4 regions of the Streptomyces sp. CAU 1734 genome follow, and region 3 is predicted to be linked to each of the others. Evidence: riboswitches for the same ligand, from Rfam matches in the RefSeq annotation. Region 3 holds a riboswitch; each other region holds the start of a gene.
What was found. Region 3 has a riboswitch for cobalamin ahead of AAFN69_RS30950 (DUF4430 domain-containing protein). Riboswitches for the same ligand answer to the same signal wherever they lie in the genome.
Positions count from the first base shown of each region.

Region 1: another riboswitch for cobalamin. It lies ahead of AAFN69_RS24720 (cobalamin biosynthesis protein); the one in region 3 lies ahead of AAFN69_RS30950 (DUF4430 domain-containing protein).
Region 2: another riboswitch for cobalamin. It lies ahead of AAFN69_RS30645 (ABC transporter substrate-binding protein); the one in region 3 lies ahead of AAFN69_RS30950 (DUF4430 domain-containing protein).
Region 4: another riboswitch for cobalamin. It lies ahead of metE (5-methyltetrahydropteroyltriglutamate--homocysteine S-methyltransferase); the one in region 3 lies ahead of AAFN69_RS30950 (DUF4430 domain-containing protein).

Region 1 is NZ_JBDQQP010000013.1:53,599-57,710, forward strand. Features, by position in the region: gene AAFN69_RS24705 (class II aldolase/adducin family protein) at 1-530, opposite strand, end outside; gene AAFN69_RS24710 (inorganic phosphate transporter) at 800-2,059, shown strand; gene AAFN69_RS24715 (hypothetical protein) at 2,072-2,296, shown strand; cobalamin riboswitch at 2,464-2,602, shown strand; gene AAFN69_RS24720 (cobalamin biosynthesis protein) at 2,719-3,678, shown strand; gene AAFN69_RS24725 (cobyric acid synthase) at 3,683-4,112, shown strand, end outside.
Region 2 is NZ_JBDQQP010000020.1:107,593-111,704, forward strand. Features, by position in the region: gene AAFN69_RS30635 (amino acid permease) at 35-1,507, shown strand; gene AAFN69_RS30640 (M67 family metallopeptidase) at 1,578-2,000, shown strand; cobalamin riboswitch at 1,994-2,140, shown strand; gene AAFN69_RS30645 (ABC transporter substrate-binding protein) at 2,183-3,166, shown strand; gene AAFN69_RS30650 (iron ABC transporter permease) at 3,247-4,112, shown strand, end outside.
Region 3 is NZ_JBDQQP010000021.1:25,477-29,588, forward strand. Features, by position in the region: gene AAFN69_RS30940 (DEAD/DEAH box helicase) at 1-1,370, shown strand, start outside; gene AAFN69_RS30945 (cold shock domain-containing protein) at 2,017-2,430, shown strand; cobalamin riboswitch at 2,653-2,790, shown strand; gene AAFN69_RS30950 (DUF4430 domain-containing protein) at 2,934-3,419, shown strand; gene AAFN69_RS30955 (hypothetical protein) at 3,783-4,112, shown strand, end outside.
Region 4 is NZ_JBDQQP010000002.1:381,418-385,529, reverse strand. Features, by position in the region: gene AAFN69_RS05430 (enoyl-CoA hydratase-related protein) at 1-156, shown strand, start outside; gene tsaD (tRNA (adenosine(37)-N6)-threonylcarbamoyltransferase complex transferase subunit TsaD) at 264-1,337, opposite strand; gene AAFN69_RS05420 (YnfA family protein) at 1,449-1,784, opposite strand; cobalamin riboswitch at 1,924-2,141, shown strand; gene metE (5-methyltetrahydropteroyltriglutamate--homocysteine S-methyltransferase) at 2,310-4,112, shown strand, end outside.

The DNA.
Region 1 (4,112 bases), on a different contig from region 3:
GCCGTGCGGTCGTACGCCTGCTCCAGGCTGTCCCCGTACGCGATGGTCCCGTGGTTCCGCAGGAGGCACGCCGTCCGCTCCTCCAGCGCGATGAGCATGTTCTCGGCCAAAGTCCGGGTGCCGTAGAGGGCGTAGGGGGCCACGCGCACCGGCCCGCCCAGCGCCGCGGTCATGTAGTGCACGGGCGGGAGCTCGGAGACCAGGGTGGAGACGGCGGTGGCGTGCACCGCGTGGGTGTGGACGACGGCCCGGGCGCCGGTGTTGCGGTAGACCTCCAGGTGGAGGGGGAGTTCGCTGGTGGGGCCGAGTGTGCCGATGAGCCGGCGGCCGTCGAGGCCGACCGCGACCGTGTCCGCGTCGGTGAGGCGGTCGTAGGGCACCCCGCTCGGGGTGACCAGGACGACCGGGCCGAGCCGGACGGAGACGTTGCCGGAGGTGCCGACCACCAGGCCCTCCGCGGCGGTTCTGCGAGCCGTGGCGACGACCTCGCGCCAGGCTTGTTCGATCGCTTCTCCAGTGGGGTCAGACATCTGTTCGGTCATACTGGAATCCTGTCAGGCGTCGCCCTGCGCGCACAGGGTGCGACCGTGGGCCACAACAGGCAGATATCCCTAAAAGGTGATGGAAGCCACTTTCTGTCGGCTCAGCTCCGCCGAGCCCGTCCGCACAGCCCCTCCGGACGGAAGCGGAAGGAAAAACCCCGCATGGGGACACCCCGAATCCGACCCCAGTTCACCTTCCGTTCACCCAGGTTACTTACGTTCGCCGGGCCACTGACGTCCAAAGATTGCCTGGGTAAATGGAACACATCACGCTGCTGCTCGCGATTGTGATCGTGACGGCTCTCGTGTTCGATTTCACGAACGGTTTCCACGACACCGCCAACGCGATGGCGACGACCATCTCGACCGGCGCGATGAAGCCCAAGTCCGCGGTGGCCATGTCCGCCGTGCTCAACCTCGTCGGCGCGTTTCTCTCGGTGGAGGTCGCCAAGACGATCTCCAGCGGAATCGTCAACGAGTCAGGCATAACACCAGAAGTGATCTTCGCGGCGCTCGTCGGCGCCATCCTCTGGAATCTTCTGACCTGGCTGGTCGGCCTGCCGTCCAGCTCCTCGCACGCCCTCATGGGCGGCCTGATCGGCGCCACGATCGCCTCGGTCGGCGTCAGCGGAGTCAACGGCGGCACCGTCGTCACCAAGGTGCTGATCCCCGCGATCGCCGCCCCCCTGGTCGCCGGCATCGGCGCGTACCTCGCCTCCCGGCTGACCTACAAGCTCGGTCAGAAGACCGATGAGAAGGCCACCGCGAAGGGCTACCGCGCCGGTCAGATTGCCTCGGCCGGTCTGGTCTCGCTGGCGCACGGCACCAATGACGCGCAGAAGACGATGGGCATCATCACGCTGGCCCTGGTCGCCGGCAATGTGCTCGCCCCCGGCTCGAACCCCCCGATGTGGGTCATCGTCTCCGCCGGTGTCGCCATCGCGCTCGGCACCTACCTCGGCGGCTGGCGCATCATCCGCACCATGGGCAAGGGCCTGACCGACCTCCAGCCGCAGCAGGGCTTCGCCGCCCAGACCAGCGCGGCCAGCGTCATCCTCGCCTCCTCCAACCTCGGCTTCTCGCTCTCAACCACGCACTCCTGCTCCGGCGCGGTGATGGGTGCCGGTCTGGGCCGCAAGGGCGGTGTGGTCCGCTGGTCCACCGCCACCCGGATGTTCGTCGCCTGGGGTCTGACCCTCCCGGCCGCCGGTCTGGTGGCCGCGGGCTCCGAGTACGTGACCAAGCAGGGCGACTGGGGCGTCGCCGTCGTCGCCGCCTTCCTGGTCCTGTCGTCCGCCGCGATCTGGATCTACTCCCGCCGCCAGGTGGTCGACCACACCAACGTCAACGAGGTCGACGAGACGGGCGAGCAGCCCGGCGTCGTGACCACCGCCATCGCGGCCGTCACCCCGCCCCCGGCCGGCCAGGTCGCCGTCCACGACGACTTCAAGACCACCATCCCCTCCCCCACGGCCAACGCCTCCGAGAACGGCCCGGCCAGCCCGGCCGCGGTGTAAGGACAGATCCGTATGAAAATCGACTGGGCAGCCCTCGGCTCCGTCTTCGGCGTGAGCCTCGTCGCCACCGTCGCTCTGGTGGGCCTCTTCGTCATGGGCATCATCGGACTGAGCAAGCAGGCCCCGGCCGACGGCCAAGGCGGTTCCTCCGTGGCCCTGGCCCGGACCGGCGCGTACGCCTGCTTCGCGGCCTGCCTGGCCGCGGTGAGCTACGGGATCTACCTGATCGTCACCTGATACGGCGATCCGGCGGCTGAGCGTGTGCGTGTCACACCGCGGCCGCCGTCCGTCCCGGCCGGCGGGCCGGTCACCTTCTGCGGGGGTGACCGGCCCGTTTGTCATTTCCGCCGGTGGGGTGTGGGCCGCAGCACACTGTCCCGCCGCAGGTCAACGGCAGGTTGACGGGTGTTCTCGCCGCGTGGTGGACTGCCCGGGCCATTACGGCGGCAGCAGAGGAAGCCGGTGCAAATCCGGCGCGGTCCCGCCACTGTCACCGGGAGAGATCCCGGAAGCCAGGAACTCTCGCCGCCGATCAGTCGAACCAGGGCGCGGACACCCTGAGTGAGGACACGAAGCCATGCCCGGCCGCGGTTCAGCCCCTGCCCCAGTGACACCCCCGGCATCACGGGCCGCCCGGACCGGAACCGCGGTCTGAGCGGATGCGTGCCGACCGGGTATTCGCGTACGGCGCCACCGCCGGTCTCATCGGCGATCTGCTGCTCGGCGACCCCCGCCGGGGGCATCCGGTCGCCGCGTTCGGCCGGGCCGCCGGCGCCGTCGAACAGGCTCTGTGGCGGGACCACCGGGGCTGGGGCGCACTGCACACCGCCGTCTGCGCGGGCGGTACCGTCGCCGCCGCCGCGCTGCTCGCGCGCGGGGTGCGCCGGAGTCCCGCGCTCTCCGCGGCGCTGACCGCCGGCACCACCTGGACCGTCCTCGGCGGTACGTCGCTGGCCCGCGAGGCCCGCACCATCGGGGCCGCTCTCACCGCCGGTGATGTGACGGCCGCCCGGGCGCGGCTGCCGCATCTGTGCGGGCGCGACCCGCAGTCGCTGGACGAGCGGGGGATCGCGCGCGCCGTGGTCGAGTCCGTCGCCGAGAACACCTCCGACGCCGTCGTGGGCGCCCTGGTGTGGGGGACCCTCGCCGGTGTGCCCGGACTGGCCGGTTTCCGGGCGGTGAACACCCTGGACGCGATGGTGGGGCACAAATCCCCCCGGTACCGGCGATTCGGCTGGGCCTCGGCGCGGCTGGACGATGTCGTGGGATGGCCCGGTGCCCGGCTGACGGCCGGGCTCGCGGTGCTCGCGGGCGGGGACCCGGTGCGGGCCGTACGGGCCTGGCGGGCCGACGCGCACCGCCATCCGAGCCCCAACGCCGGACCGGTGGAGGCGGCCTTCGCGGGCGCCCTGGGCGTACGGCTGGGCGGCACTCTCGCGTACGGCGGCCGGGTCGAGCACCGGCCGGTGCTCCACGGGGAGGGGCGGCCGGTGGAGGCCGCCGACATCGAACGGGCGGTCCGGCTGTCGCGGCGGGTGAGTGTGCTGGCGCTGGGCGCCGGTCTCGCGGGACGGCTGCTGTGGCGGCGTGTGGTGCGGACCGACAGGGAAGGGAAGTGACCCGGTGAACGGGCGCGGACGGGGCGGCGGGCTGCTGGTCGCCGGTACGACATCCGATGCGGGCAAGAGCGTGGTCACCGCCGGGATCTGCCGCTGGCTGGTGCGGCGCGGGGTGAAGGTGGCCCCCTTCAAGGGGCAGAACATGTCCCTCAATTCCTTTGTGACCCGGGAGGGCGCGGAGATCGGCCGGGCGCAGGCGATGCAGGCGCAGGCCGCCCGGGCCGAGCCGAGCGCGCTGATGAATCCGGTGCTGCTGAAGCCCGGCGGTGACCGCAGCAGCCAGGTGGTCCTCATGGGCAAGCCGGTGGGTGAGCTGAGTGCGCGCGGCTACCACGGCGGACGCCAGGAGGCCCTGCTCTCCACGGTGGTGGGGTGTCTGGAGGAGCTGCTGAGCACCCATGACGCCGTGATCTGCGAGGGCGCGGGCAGTCCGG
Region 2 (4,112 bases), on a different contig from region 3:
GACGCGGATCAGCATGGAGAAAGGGCGCATCACCATGACCTCAGTGCAGGTCGGCAAGGATGACGGGCACGACGGCGAGGCCGTCACCGCGGGCGCGACCACGGTCGGCGCGGCGGCACCCGAGGAGCAGGGGTATCACCGGGCGCTCGGGGCCCGTCAGATACAGATGATCGCGATTGGCGGGGCGATCGGCACCGGGCTCTTCCTCGGTGCGGGCAAGGGCATCTCGAAGGCCGGGCCCAGCCTGATCCTGGCGTACGCCGTCGCGGGCGTCGTGATCTTCTTCATCATGCGCGCCCTCGGCGAGCTGCTGATGTACCGCCCGGTCGCGGGCTCGTTCTCCGACTACGCGCGCGAGTTCATCGGGCCCTTCGCGGGCTTCGCCACCGGCTGGACCTACTGGCTCTTCTGGGTCGTCACCGGAATGACCGAGGTCACCGCCGCCGCGGCCTATATGACGTACTGGTTCGACGCGCCCCAGTGGATCTCCGCGCTCGCCTTCACGATCATTCTGTACGCCGCGAACCTGATCTCGGTGAAGCTCTTCGGAGAGCTGGAGTTCTGGTTCTCGATGGTGAAGGTCACCGCGATCGTCGGCATGATCCTCATCTGTGCCGGCATCCTCACCATCGGCTTCTCCGACGCCGGCGACACCGCCTCGGTCTCCCTGCTGTGGAGCGACGGCGGCTTCTTCCCCAAGGGCATCGGCGGCACCCTGATGACCCTCCAGATCGTGATGTTCGCCTTCCTCGCGGTCGAGCTGGTCGGTGTCACGGCCGGTGAGTCCAAGGACCCGGAGAAGAACCTTCCCAAGGCGATCAACACCGTGCCGATCCGGATCGCCGTCTTCTACATCGGCGCGCTGATCATGATCCTGTCGGTAGTCTCCTGGACCAACTTCCAGCCCGGTGTCTCCCCCTTCGTCGCCGCCTTCGACGAGATGGGCCTCCAGGTCGGCGCGGCCATCGTGAACTTCGTCGTGCTCACCGCCGCGCTGTCGTCCTGCAACTCCGGCATGTACTCCACCGGCCGGATGCTGCGCGACCTCGCGCTCAACAGCCAGGGCCCGAAGATCTTCACCCGGCTGACCCGCAACGGCACCCCGCTGATCGGCACCACCTTCTCGGCAGGGCTGATGCTGATCGGTGTCTGGATCAACTACCAGTGGCCCGGCGACGCCTTCAACAAGATCGTCTCCTTCGCCACCATCTCCGGCATGTGGGCCTGGATCATGATCCTGGCCAGTCACATCCGCTACCGGGCCAAGGCCGACCGCGGCGAGGTGGCGCAGTCCTCCTTCAAGGCCCCCGGAGCCCCCTGGACGAGCTGGTTCGCGCTCGCCTTCATCGGCATGGTGATCGTGCTCATGGGGATCGACAAGGACGCGCGGATCTCGCTCTACTGCGCCCCCGTCTGGGCGCTGGGGCTGGCCGTCGCCTACCTCGTACTGAAGAAGAAGGACCCGCAGGGCGCGGCGTTCAGCAAGGCCGGCGCGGGCAGGGGCTGACCCTCGCGCGGACGGACGGCCCGGGGCACCGCCCCGGGCCGCCCGCGGCGGGCTGCTTATCCTGATCGGCATGCTGACGCTGACCCAGGCTCTCTTCGACCAGATCGTGGCGCACTCCCGCGCGGACCACCCGGATGAGGCATGCGGCGTGGTCGCGGGCCCGGCGGGCACCGACCGGCCCGAGCGGTTCATCCCCATGCTGAACGCCGCCCGCTCGCCCACGTTCTACGAGTTCGACTCGGCGGATCTCCTCAAGCTCTACCGGGAGATGGACGACAACGACGAAGAGCCGGTGATCATCTACCACTCGCACACCGCGACCGAGGCGTACCCGTCCCGTACGGACATCTCGTACGCGAATGAACCCGGCGCCCACTACGTCCTGGTCTCCACCGCCGACAACGACGACGCGGGCCCCTTCCAGTTCCGCTCCTTCCGGATCGTCGCCGGTGAGGTGAGCGAGGAAGAGGTCAAGATCGTGGCTGCATACTGATCCCGTCGGAAGATCCGACAAGTGGGCGGCTGGACCCAGGAAGCCGGTGCGAATCCGGCGCGGTCCCGCCACTGTGACCGAGCGCTCCCGTCCGCGGGGCGCTCGCCAGCCAGGAACTGACCTGCCGCCTTCTCCCAGCACCAAGGGGACGTGGAAATCCCCGGAGGAGGCCGTACCCCGTCATGTCCAGGCGCCGTTCCGCCCTGATGTCCGCCGCGCTGCTGCTCCCGCTCGCCCTCACCGGCTGCGGTGGTGAGACCGAGAAGAAGACCGATGCCGCGAAGCCGGCCCCCGGATTCCCGTACACCGTCGACAACTGCGGTGTGAAGACCACCTACCAGGCGCCCCCGAAGCGGGCCGTGACCATGAACCAGCACGTCACCGAGGTCATGCTGGAGCTCGGTCTGGAGAAGTCCCTGGTCGGCACCGCCTATCTCGACGACCAGGTGCTGCCGGAGTACGCGAAGGCGTACGCCGCGATACCCGTACTCGCCAAGGAGTACCCCTCCAAGGAGAAGCTGCTCGCCGCCAACCCCGACTTCGTCTACGGCGGCTACGCGAGCGCCTTCGAGGCCAAGGACGGCCGGACCCGCCAGGAGCTGAAGAAGTCCGGCATCGACAGCCGCCTCAATCTGGAGTACTGCACCAAGTCGAAGACCACCCTGGACGATGTGTACCGGGAGGTCGACGAGGTCGGCCGCACCTTCGGCGCCGGTGACCGGGCGAAGAAGTGGATCGAGGCGTCACGGGCCTCCGTCGCCGCGACCGGCGAGAAGCTGAAGGGGCGGAAGGCCGTCTCCGTCTTCGTGTACGACAGCGGCGACAAGACCGCCTTCACGGCCGGCGGCAAGGGCATCGGCAATGAGCTGATCACCCGCGCGGGCGGCCGGAATGTCTTCGCCGACCTCGACAAGACCTTCGGCGACGCCACCTGGGAGCAGGTGGTGGCCCGCAAGCCCGAGATCGTCGTGATCTACGACTACGGCAAGACCAGCGTCGAGCAGAAGAAGCAGCGGCTGCTGGAGGACCCGGCGCTCCGCGATGTCCCGGCGATCAAGAACAAGCGGTTCGCCGTGCTGCCGCTCTCCGACGCGGTCGTCGGGGTCCGGATGCCCGACGCCATCACCAAGCTGGCCGCGCAGCTCGCGCCGGAGACCGCGCGGTGACCTCCGACGTCTCCTCCCGGCCGCCGCTCGTGAAGGAGGGGCGGCCGGGGGCGGCGCCCCGGGCGGGTGCCGCCGCCCGGCTGCGGTACCCGGCCGTGGTCACCGGCCTGCTGGCCGCCCTCGCGGCGGCCGTCGTGGCCGGTCTGGCCGCCGGCTCCGTCTCCATCCCGCCCGGACAGGTGATCGAGGCCCTGCTGCCGGGGGCGGCGCCGAGCCCCTTCCGGACGATCGTCGTCGATGTACGGCTGCCCCGGGTGCTGCTCGGCGCGGCCGTCGGCGCCGGGCTCGCCGTGGTCGGCACGGTCCTCCAGGCGCTGGTACGGAACCGGCTCGCCGACCCGTTTCTGCTCGGGATCTCCTCCGGGGCGTCCACCGGCGCGGTCGTGGTGCTCACCCTCGGGGTCGGGGCCACCACCGCCGTCGCGATGCCCGCCGGGGCGTTCGCCGGGGCGCTGGTCGCGCTGGCCCTCGTCTACGGACTGGCCCGCGGCGGCGGCACGATGAGCGGCACCCGGCTGGTGCTGGCCGGTGTGACCGTCTCGTACATCCTCTCCGCCGTCACCACCCTCGTACTGGTCGCCTCCGCGCGGCCCGAGCACTTCCGCGAGGCGCTCTACTGGTCGCTGGGCGGGCTCGGCAGCGCCCGCTGGGACACCCTCTGGGCGCCCGGCATCGTGGTCTGCCTGGGGCTGCCGCTGCTGCTCTCACTCGCCCGGCCGCTGGATCTGCTGCTGGTGGGGGAGGAGGGGGCGACCGTGCTCGGCCTCGATGTCGCCCGCTTCCGGGCCGCCGTCTTCGTCCTGGTCTCGCTGATCACCGCGGTACTCGTCTCGGCGAGCGGCGCGGTCGGCTTCATCGGCCTGATGGTCCCCCACGCGGCCCGGCTGCTGGTCGGCGCCACCCACCGGGCGCTGCTCCCGGTGGCCGCGCTGGCCGGCGCCGTCGC
Region 3 (4,112 bases):
ACACCATCACCCCCGCGCTTCCGCCGGTCGCCGCCTTCAGCGAGCTGGAGCTGCCGGAGGAGCTGCTGAAGACGCTCACCGGCCTCGGGGTGACCGAGCCCTTCCCCATCCAGGGCGCCACCCTGCCGAACTCGCTCGCGGGCCGCGATGTGCTCGGCCGCGGACGCACCGGATCGGGCAAGACCCTCGCCTTCGGCCTGGCGCTGCTCGCCCGGCTGGCGGGCGAGCGCGCCGAGTCCCGGCAGCCGCTGGGTCTGGTGCTGGTCCCCACCCGTGAGCTGGCCCAGCAGGTCACCGACGCGCTCACCCCCTACGCCAAGGCGCTGCGGCTGCGCATGGCGACCGTGGTCGGCGGACTCTCCATCGGCCGCCAGGCCGGTGCCCTGCGCGACGGCGCGGAGATCGTCGTCGCGACGCCCGGCCGCCTCAAGGACCTGATCGAGCGCAAGGACTGCCGCCTGGACCGGGTGCGCATCACCGTGCTCGACGAGGCCGACCAGATGGCCGACATGGGCTTCATGCCGCAGGTCACCCAGCTGCTCGACCAGGTGCGCCACGACGGGCAGCGGATGCTGTTCTCGGCCACCCTCGACCGCAATGTCGACCTGCTGGTGCGCCGTTACCTCCACGACCCGGTCGTGCACTCCGTCGACCCGTCCGCGGGCGCGGTCACCACGATGGAGCACCACGTCCTCCATGTGCAGGCGGCCGACAAGTTCGCCACGACCACCGAGATCGCGGCCCGCGACGGCCGGGTGATCATGTTCCTGGACACCAAGCGCGCGGTCGACCGGCTCACCAAGCACCTGCTGAGCAGCGGTGTGCGGGCGGCCGGCCTGCACGGCGGCAAGTCGCAGTCCCAGCGCACCCGCACGCTCGACCAGTTCAAGACGGGTCATGTGACCGTGCTGGTGGCGACCAATGTCGCCGCGCGCGGTATCCATGTCGACAATCTCGACCTCGTCGTCAATGTCGACCCGCCGGCCGACCACAAGGACTATCTGCACCGCGGCGGCCGTACCGCCAGGGCCGGTGAGTCCGGACTGGTCGTCACCCTCGTCCTGCCCGAGCAGCGCCGCGAGATGAACCGGCTGATGTCGGACGCCGGTATCGCCCCCCAGACCACCCAGGTCCGCTCGGGCGAGGCCGAACTGAGCCGTATCACCGGCGCGCAGGCCCCCTCCGGTGTACCGGTGACCGTCAGCGCGCCCGTGGTCCAGCGGCCCAAGCAGCGCGGCGGAGCGCCGTTCCGCGGCCGGGGCACCCGCCCGGGCCAGCCCGGCCGCGCCGCCGGCACCTCCCGCCGCACGGCGGAGTCGCGCCAGACCGCCGAGGCCCGCAAGGCCGCGCGGGTCCGCCGCAGCGCCTGATCCACCGGGGCCCCGGCCGGGGCCCGATGCCGTACGGCTCTCTCCGGCACCCGCCGGGGAGAGCCCCCGACAGGACGTCTCGCCGAGGCGTCCTGTCCGCGTTTGCGGCAATGGCCGCCTCTGCCGAGTACCGTCCCTTGCCGTCTCATCGGTGACCCGGTATTGACGCGGTACTGAAAGAGGATGATGAGCTCCGGCTCGTAAGGGCCGGAATGCCGAATATGGCTGCACCGGATTCATCGCCCGATGCGGGGCGGAATCCGGCTTTCCCGCCCGCTGTCCTCCCGTCCGGCCGGATCGCTTTCGCGGTCATGCATTCCGGCGGGGGAAACGGGCGAATCAGCCGTACCCGTCGGCGTCTTCCCGGTGCGCCGCACGTGTTCCGCCGGACGCCGGGGCGGGCGGGCGGCGGCCCGGCCGGGGCTCGCGGAGACCCCCGTACGCCCCCTGTGAGCCGCCCCACCGGCCCGCCGCCGCCCTGCCGGGCGACGAAGTCCGGCACGGGCGTCCCGGCGGGCGGCGGTGCCGCCGAGGGCCCTCTCGCGCCCGTGCGCCGGGGCTCCGCATATCGCGGTCGGGATGCCGCCCCGCTATCATCGGGCAATGGTTCATCGGGCACGGGGCCCGATGCTTGTTGGGGGTTGTCGTGGTAGCTGGTCGTGTGGTGCGTTTCGACGGTGTACGGGGTTATGGATTCATCGCTCCCGATCACGGCGGGGAGGATGTATTCCTTCATGTGAACGACATGCTGATGCCCGAGTCGCAGGTGCATTCGGGTGTCGCGGTCGAATTCGAGATCGAGATGGGTGACCGCGGTCTGAAGGCGTCGTCCGTCCGGCTCGCGAAGGGGGCCGTGGGCGCCGCTCCCGCGGTGCCGGCCGCGGCCAGGCATCTGGACGGCGAGGATCCCATGTGCGATGTGCTCAGTGTCAGTGAATTCTCGCGGGATGTGACCGAGCTCCTTCTCGCGGCCGTGCCCTCGCTGACCGGGGATCAGATTCTGCGGATCCGCAATGAGATGGTGCAGTTCGGCAAGCGCCACGGCTGGACCGAGGGCTGACCGGCCTTGCCCGCCGGGCCGAGCCGAGTGCGGGAGAGTGAAGTGAACCGGAACCGGGTGCCCTGACGGCGCCCGGTTCCGCCGCGTTGCGCCCCTGTCGCACTCCCGGTTCCGCCGCGTTCCGCCGCCCTGCCGTGCTCCCGCTTCCCGGCCCGGCCGCCGTCCGCCGCGGCGAAGTACGCCAAATCCCCTGGTACACCGCGATGTTCGGGCTACGATGCGTCTGCTCCGGTCCGTACCGGGGTGGACAATTTCATGCGCACACGTCGGGGAAAGCCGGTGGGAATCCGGCGCTGACCTGCAACCGTGAGCAGCGCTCCCGCGCTGCGAGCCGGACCGCCCGGTGTGCCGCGCGCGTCGCTTCCCACTGTCACGGTCTGCAGCGCGGAGCCCCCGATCCACCGGCACCCCGGTGCCCGGCCCGCCCACCGGCGGACCGGAACCGGACGGATCCCGGGTCGTGTGGGGTCGTGCGGCGGACCCCCTGCCCGAAAGGCCCCACCGTGCGCCAGACACTCGCCCGCCGTGCCGTGATATCCGCCGCAGTACTCGGCCTCACCCTCACCGCGACCCCCGCCGTCGCCACCACCGGGACCGTCGACACCAACAAGCCCGTCAGGGTCACCCTCACCGTGCAGGGCCCCGAGGGCAGGCTCTTCAAGGGGAGCATCCGCACCAAGGGCCACGACGTGACCCCCGCGACGGGCGGCACCCACAAGTGTGACGGCACCAATGGCGGGCAGTACGCCACCCCCGTGCCCACGCCGACCGCGGCGCTCGACGACGCCGCGCGGAAGAGACACTTCACCTGGGACGGCACCTGGTACCCCTCCTTCGACGACTACTTCGTCGAGAGCGTCAAGGGTGTCAGCGGCGGCCCCTCCGCGTACTGGAACATCTCCGTGAACGGTGTCTCCACCCCGGTCGGCGGCTGCCAGTTCAAGCTGAACGCCGGCGACAAGGTCGCCTTCACCTGGACCGCCTTCTAGGCCGTCTCTCACGGATCTTGCCGGGCTCGCGTGCCCGGCACGCAGGCCACCCGGGCCCGGCGGCCCGGGTGGCGCCCCCGCTCCCCGGTCCAGCCCGATCCGTGCGAGACGGCCCGGCCGGGTGCGCCGGTCCGCCCCCTCGCCCGGGGCCGGACCGGCGCACCGCCGGCCGGTCGCCCACAGCTCGAACACCCCCTGTTCGACGCGCTGGTGAGCGCGGTGAGGCTCCGCCGGCACGGCATCACCGGCCCCTTTCGCCCCAGGGTCACCAATCTTCCGGCATACCGGATTTCAGCGATGGAAACGGGCTACAGTTTCAGCCACGCGCCAAGGTCACAGGGGGCAGATGTGGATCCTTTGCTGTTGGCAGCGGGAACCGCCGTGGTGTCCGCGATCACCGCCGAGGCATGGGCCGAGGCCCGCCAGGCGGTGATAGGTCTCTGGCAGCGCTTCACTCCGCAGGGGCGGACCGAGAGCATCGCGCTCGCCCTCGACGAGGACGCCCGGGCCATCGAGGCCGCCGCCGCGGACACCCCGGCCGATGACCGGGTCGCCCTCCGCCGGGAGCAGTTGGCCGAGGACTGGCAGAACAACTTCCGGATGCTGCTCCGCGACCACCCCGAGGCCCGGGAAGCCGTGATCGCCCTGGTCCGCGACGAGCTCGCGCCCCGGATCCCCGAGGAGCGGCAGCGG
Region 4 (4,112 bases), on a different contig from region 3:
CGGGACACCGTGGACCGCGCGCTGGAGACCGGCCTCACCGACGGGGTCCGCTACGAACGGCGCTTCTTCCACTCACTGTTCGCCGGCGCCGACCAGAAGGAGGGCATGCTCGCCTTCCTGGAGAAGAGGGCCCCGCGATTCCGGCGGGACGGCTGACCGTGCGGGGTGCCCGCGCCGAGGCGGGCACCCCCTCGGCCCCCCCTGCGGTGACGCCGGCGCGCCCGGGGATGACCCGGATCGGGCCCGGACCGCCCGGGAAGGGTTCAGACGCGCCCGGCGGCCATCGGCTCGCGGGCGACCGGGTGCAGCGCCGCGTACTCCAGCGGAGCGGAGGGATCGATCGACAGATCCAGCGGTGCCGGTTCGGCCCCCGCCCGCACCAGCAGATCGCCGACGGCGGCGATCATCGCGCCGTTGTCGGTGCACAGCTTCAGCGGCGGTACGCGCAGGGTGATCCCGGCGGACCGGCAGCGCATCCGGGCGAGTTCCCGCACCCGGGAGTTGGCGGCCACGCCGCCCACCACGACCAGGGTGCCGACTCCGTACTCGGCGCAGGCCGCGACGGCCTTGCGGGTCAGTACATCCGCCACCGCCTCCTGGAGCGCCGCCGCGCCGTCCGCGACCGGCACTCCGGTCTCCCGCCGGCTCTCCGCCCAGCGCGCGGCGGCCGTCTTGAGCCCGGAGAAGGAGAAGTCGTACGCGGAGTCGCGCGGTCCGGTCAGCGGGCGCGGGAACCGGACCGCCTTCGGGTCGCCGTCCCGGGCCGCCCGGTCGATGGCCGGACCACCGGGGTAGGGGAGGCCGAAGACCCGGGCCACCTTGTCGAAGCACTCGCCCGCGGCGTCGTCGATGGTGTCCCCGAGATGGGCGATCGGGTCGCGCGCCAGGTCCCGTACGAGCAGCAGCGAGGTGTGGCCGCCGGAGACGATCAGCACCATGCAGGGGTCGGGGAGCGGTCCGTGTTCCAGGGTGTCCGCCGCCACATGCCCGGCGAGGTGGTGCACGCCGTACAGCGGTACGCCGAGGGAGTACGCCAGTGTCTTCGCGCCGGCCACGCCGACCTGGAGCGCGCCGGAGAGGCCCGGACCGGTGGTCACCGCCACGGCGCCGATGTCGGACAGCCGCAGACCGGCGTCGTCCAGCGCCCGGCCGATGACCGGATTGAGTGCGTGGATGTGCGCGCGGGCGGCGATCTCCGGCACCACACCGCCGAAGCGGGCATGCTCGTCCATGCTGGTCGCCACGGCGTGACCCAGCAGTACCCCGTCCCTCACCAGTCCCGCACCGGTCTCGTCGCACGACGACTCGATGCCCAGCACGATCCGCGAAGCGGCCATGAGCGGCCTCCTCTGTCTCTTCACCCGAGCCCTGCTCTTGCGGATCGATTGTAGTTGCACAAAATGTGCAGTAAGGGGCGGCGGGCCGGGACGGAGGGCCCGGAGGGGCGGTCAGTGGCCGCGGGGCGCGTACATGATGACCGCCATGCCGGCCAGGCAGATCAGCGCGCCGGCGACATCGAAGCGGTCCGGCCGGTAGCCGTCGGCGACCACACCCCAGGCGATCGACCCGGCGACGAAGATTCCCCCGTACGCGGCCAGGACGCGCCCGAACTCGGCGTCCGGCTGGAGGGTGGCGACGACTCCGTAGAGACCGAGCGCGATGACACCGGCGCCGATCCAGATCCAGCCCCGGTGTTCCCGGATGCCCTGCCAGACGAGCCAGGCGCCTCCGATCTCCAGCAGGGCGGCGACGGCGAACAGGGCGAGGGAGCGGGCGACGAGCACGGCTGCGGGTACTTTCCGGTGGTGAGCGGGGTGACGGACGGTCCTGGGACATGGTGTCAGGGGTGCGCGGCACCCCGCTGTTGTCTCAAAACGCATACCGGTATTCGGACAATGATGTTCTTCCCGCCCTTCTGGCCTCTACCCTGGCGGGGCAGCTGGTTCGCCCTGCCCGCCAGGCAGACGCGTCGCAAGAGGGAACCCGGTGAGAATCCGGGACTGCCCCGCAGCGGTGAGTGGGAACGACCGCCGTCATACGCACTGGGTCCGCACGGGCCCGGGAAGCGACGGCCAGTAGGTGTTCCGTACGCCGGAACGTGCCCGCGAGTCCGAAGACCTGCCCGCTGTCCGCGCACGGCCCCCGTGCGCGGTGATCCCGGTGACCTCGTGGGCGGGTCGGCGCAGAAGAGACGGATGCGTATGCCGTTCGGGCATGCGCCGTGAATCCGTCTCCGTTCGTCATCCCTTCGCGCCCTCGGCCCCGTCATCCGGGATCCGTCAGGAGAGAAACTCGCGAAGGAGAGTTCTGTGACATCGAAGCCCGCAGCCGCGGCAGAGGCCACTGTGTACGGATACCCGCGACAGGGCCGGGGCCGGGAGTTGAAGAAGGCGATCGAGGGCTTCTGGAAGGGCCGCGTCACCGCCGACGCCCTCCGGGAGACCGCGGCGGGCCTTCGCCGGACGAACTGGCGGCAGCTCGCCGACGCCGGCGTCCGCGAGGTGCCGACCGGCGACTTCTCGTACTACGACCATGTGCTCGACACCAGTGTCATGGTCGGCGCCATCCCCGCGCGGCACCGCGAAGCCGTCGCCGCCGACGCGCTCGGCGGCTACTTCGCCATGGCGCGCGGCACCCAGGACGTCGCGCCCCTGGAGATGACCAAGTGGTTCGACACCAACTACCACTACCTGGTGCCCGAACTCGGCCCGGACACCGTCTTCGCCGCCGACCCGGCCAAGCAGGTCGCGGAGCTCACCGAGGCCCTCGCCCTCGGCCACACCGGCCGCCCCGTCCTCGTCGGACCGGTGACCTATCTGCTGCTCGCCAAGCCCGCCCCGGGCGTGGCCGCCGACTTCGAGCCGCTGACCCTGCTGGACCGGCTGCTGCCGGTGTACGCGGAAGTCCTCGCCGATCTGCGGGCGGCCGGCGCCGAGTGGGTCCAGCTCGACGAGCCCGCCCTCGTACAGGACCGCACCCCGGCCGAGCTCAGTGCCGCCGCCCGCGCCTACCGCGACCTCGGGGGACTGACCGACCGCCCGAAGCTGCTGGTCGCCTCCTACTTCGACCGGCTCGGCGACGCCCTGCCCGTACTCGCCAAGGCCCCCGTCGACGGTCTCGCGATCGACTTCACCGAATCCGCCGCCGCCAACCTCGCCGACCTCGCCGCCGCCGGCGGGCTGCCCGGTAAGCGCCTGGTCGCCGGAGTGGTCAACGGCCGCAACATCTGGATCAACGACTACGAGAAGTCCCTGGCCACTCTCGGCACCCTGCTCGGCCTCGCCGGCCGGGTCGATGTGGCCGCCTCCTGCTCGCTGCTGCACGTACCGCTCGACGCCGCCGCCGAGCGCGACATCGATCCGCAGGTGGCCCGCTGGCTCGCCTTCGCGCAGCAGAAGACCGAGGAGATCGTCACCCTCGCGCGCGGCCTCGGCCAGGGCACCGGAGCCATCGCGGCCGAACTCGCCGCCAACCGTGCCGATCTCGCCTCCCGCGCCGGGTCCGCGCTCACCCGCGACCCGGCGGTCCGGGCCCGTACCGCCGCCGTCACCGACGCCGACGGCCGCCGCTCCCTGCCCTACACCGAACGCACCGCCGCCCAGCGGGCCCACCTCGGCCTGCCCCTGCTGCCGACCACCACCATCGGTTCCTTCCCGCAGACCACCGAGCTGCGGACGGCCCGCGCCGATCTGCGCGCCGGACGGATCGACACCGCCGGATACGACGAGCGCATCCGCGGGGAGATCCGTGAGGTGCTTGCCTTCCAGGAGAAGGCCGGCATCGACGTACTGGTGCACGGCGAACCCGAGCGCAACGACATGGTGCAGTACTTCGCGGAACAGCTCGTCGGCTATCTCGCCACCCAGCACGGCTGGGTGCAGTCGTACGGCACCCGCTATGTCCGGCCGCCGATCCTCGCGGGCGACATCTCCCGTCCGGAGCCGATGACGGTCGGCTGGACCACCTACGCCCAGTCCCTGACCGAGCGGCCCGTCAAGGGCATGCTCACCGGCCCGGTCACCATGCTGGCCTGGTCCTTCGTCCGCGACGACCAGCCGCTCGGCGACACCGCGCGACAGGTCGCCCTCGCACTGCGCGACGAGGTGCTCGAT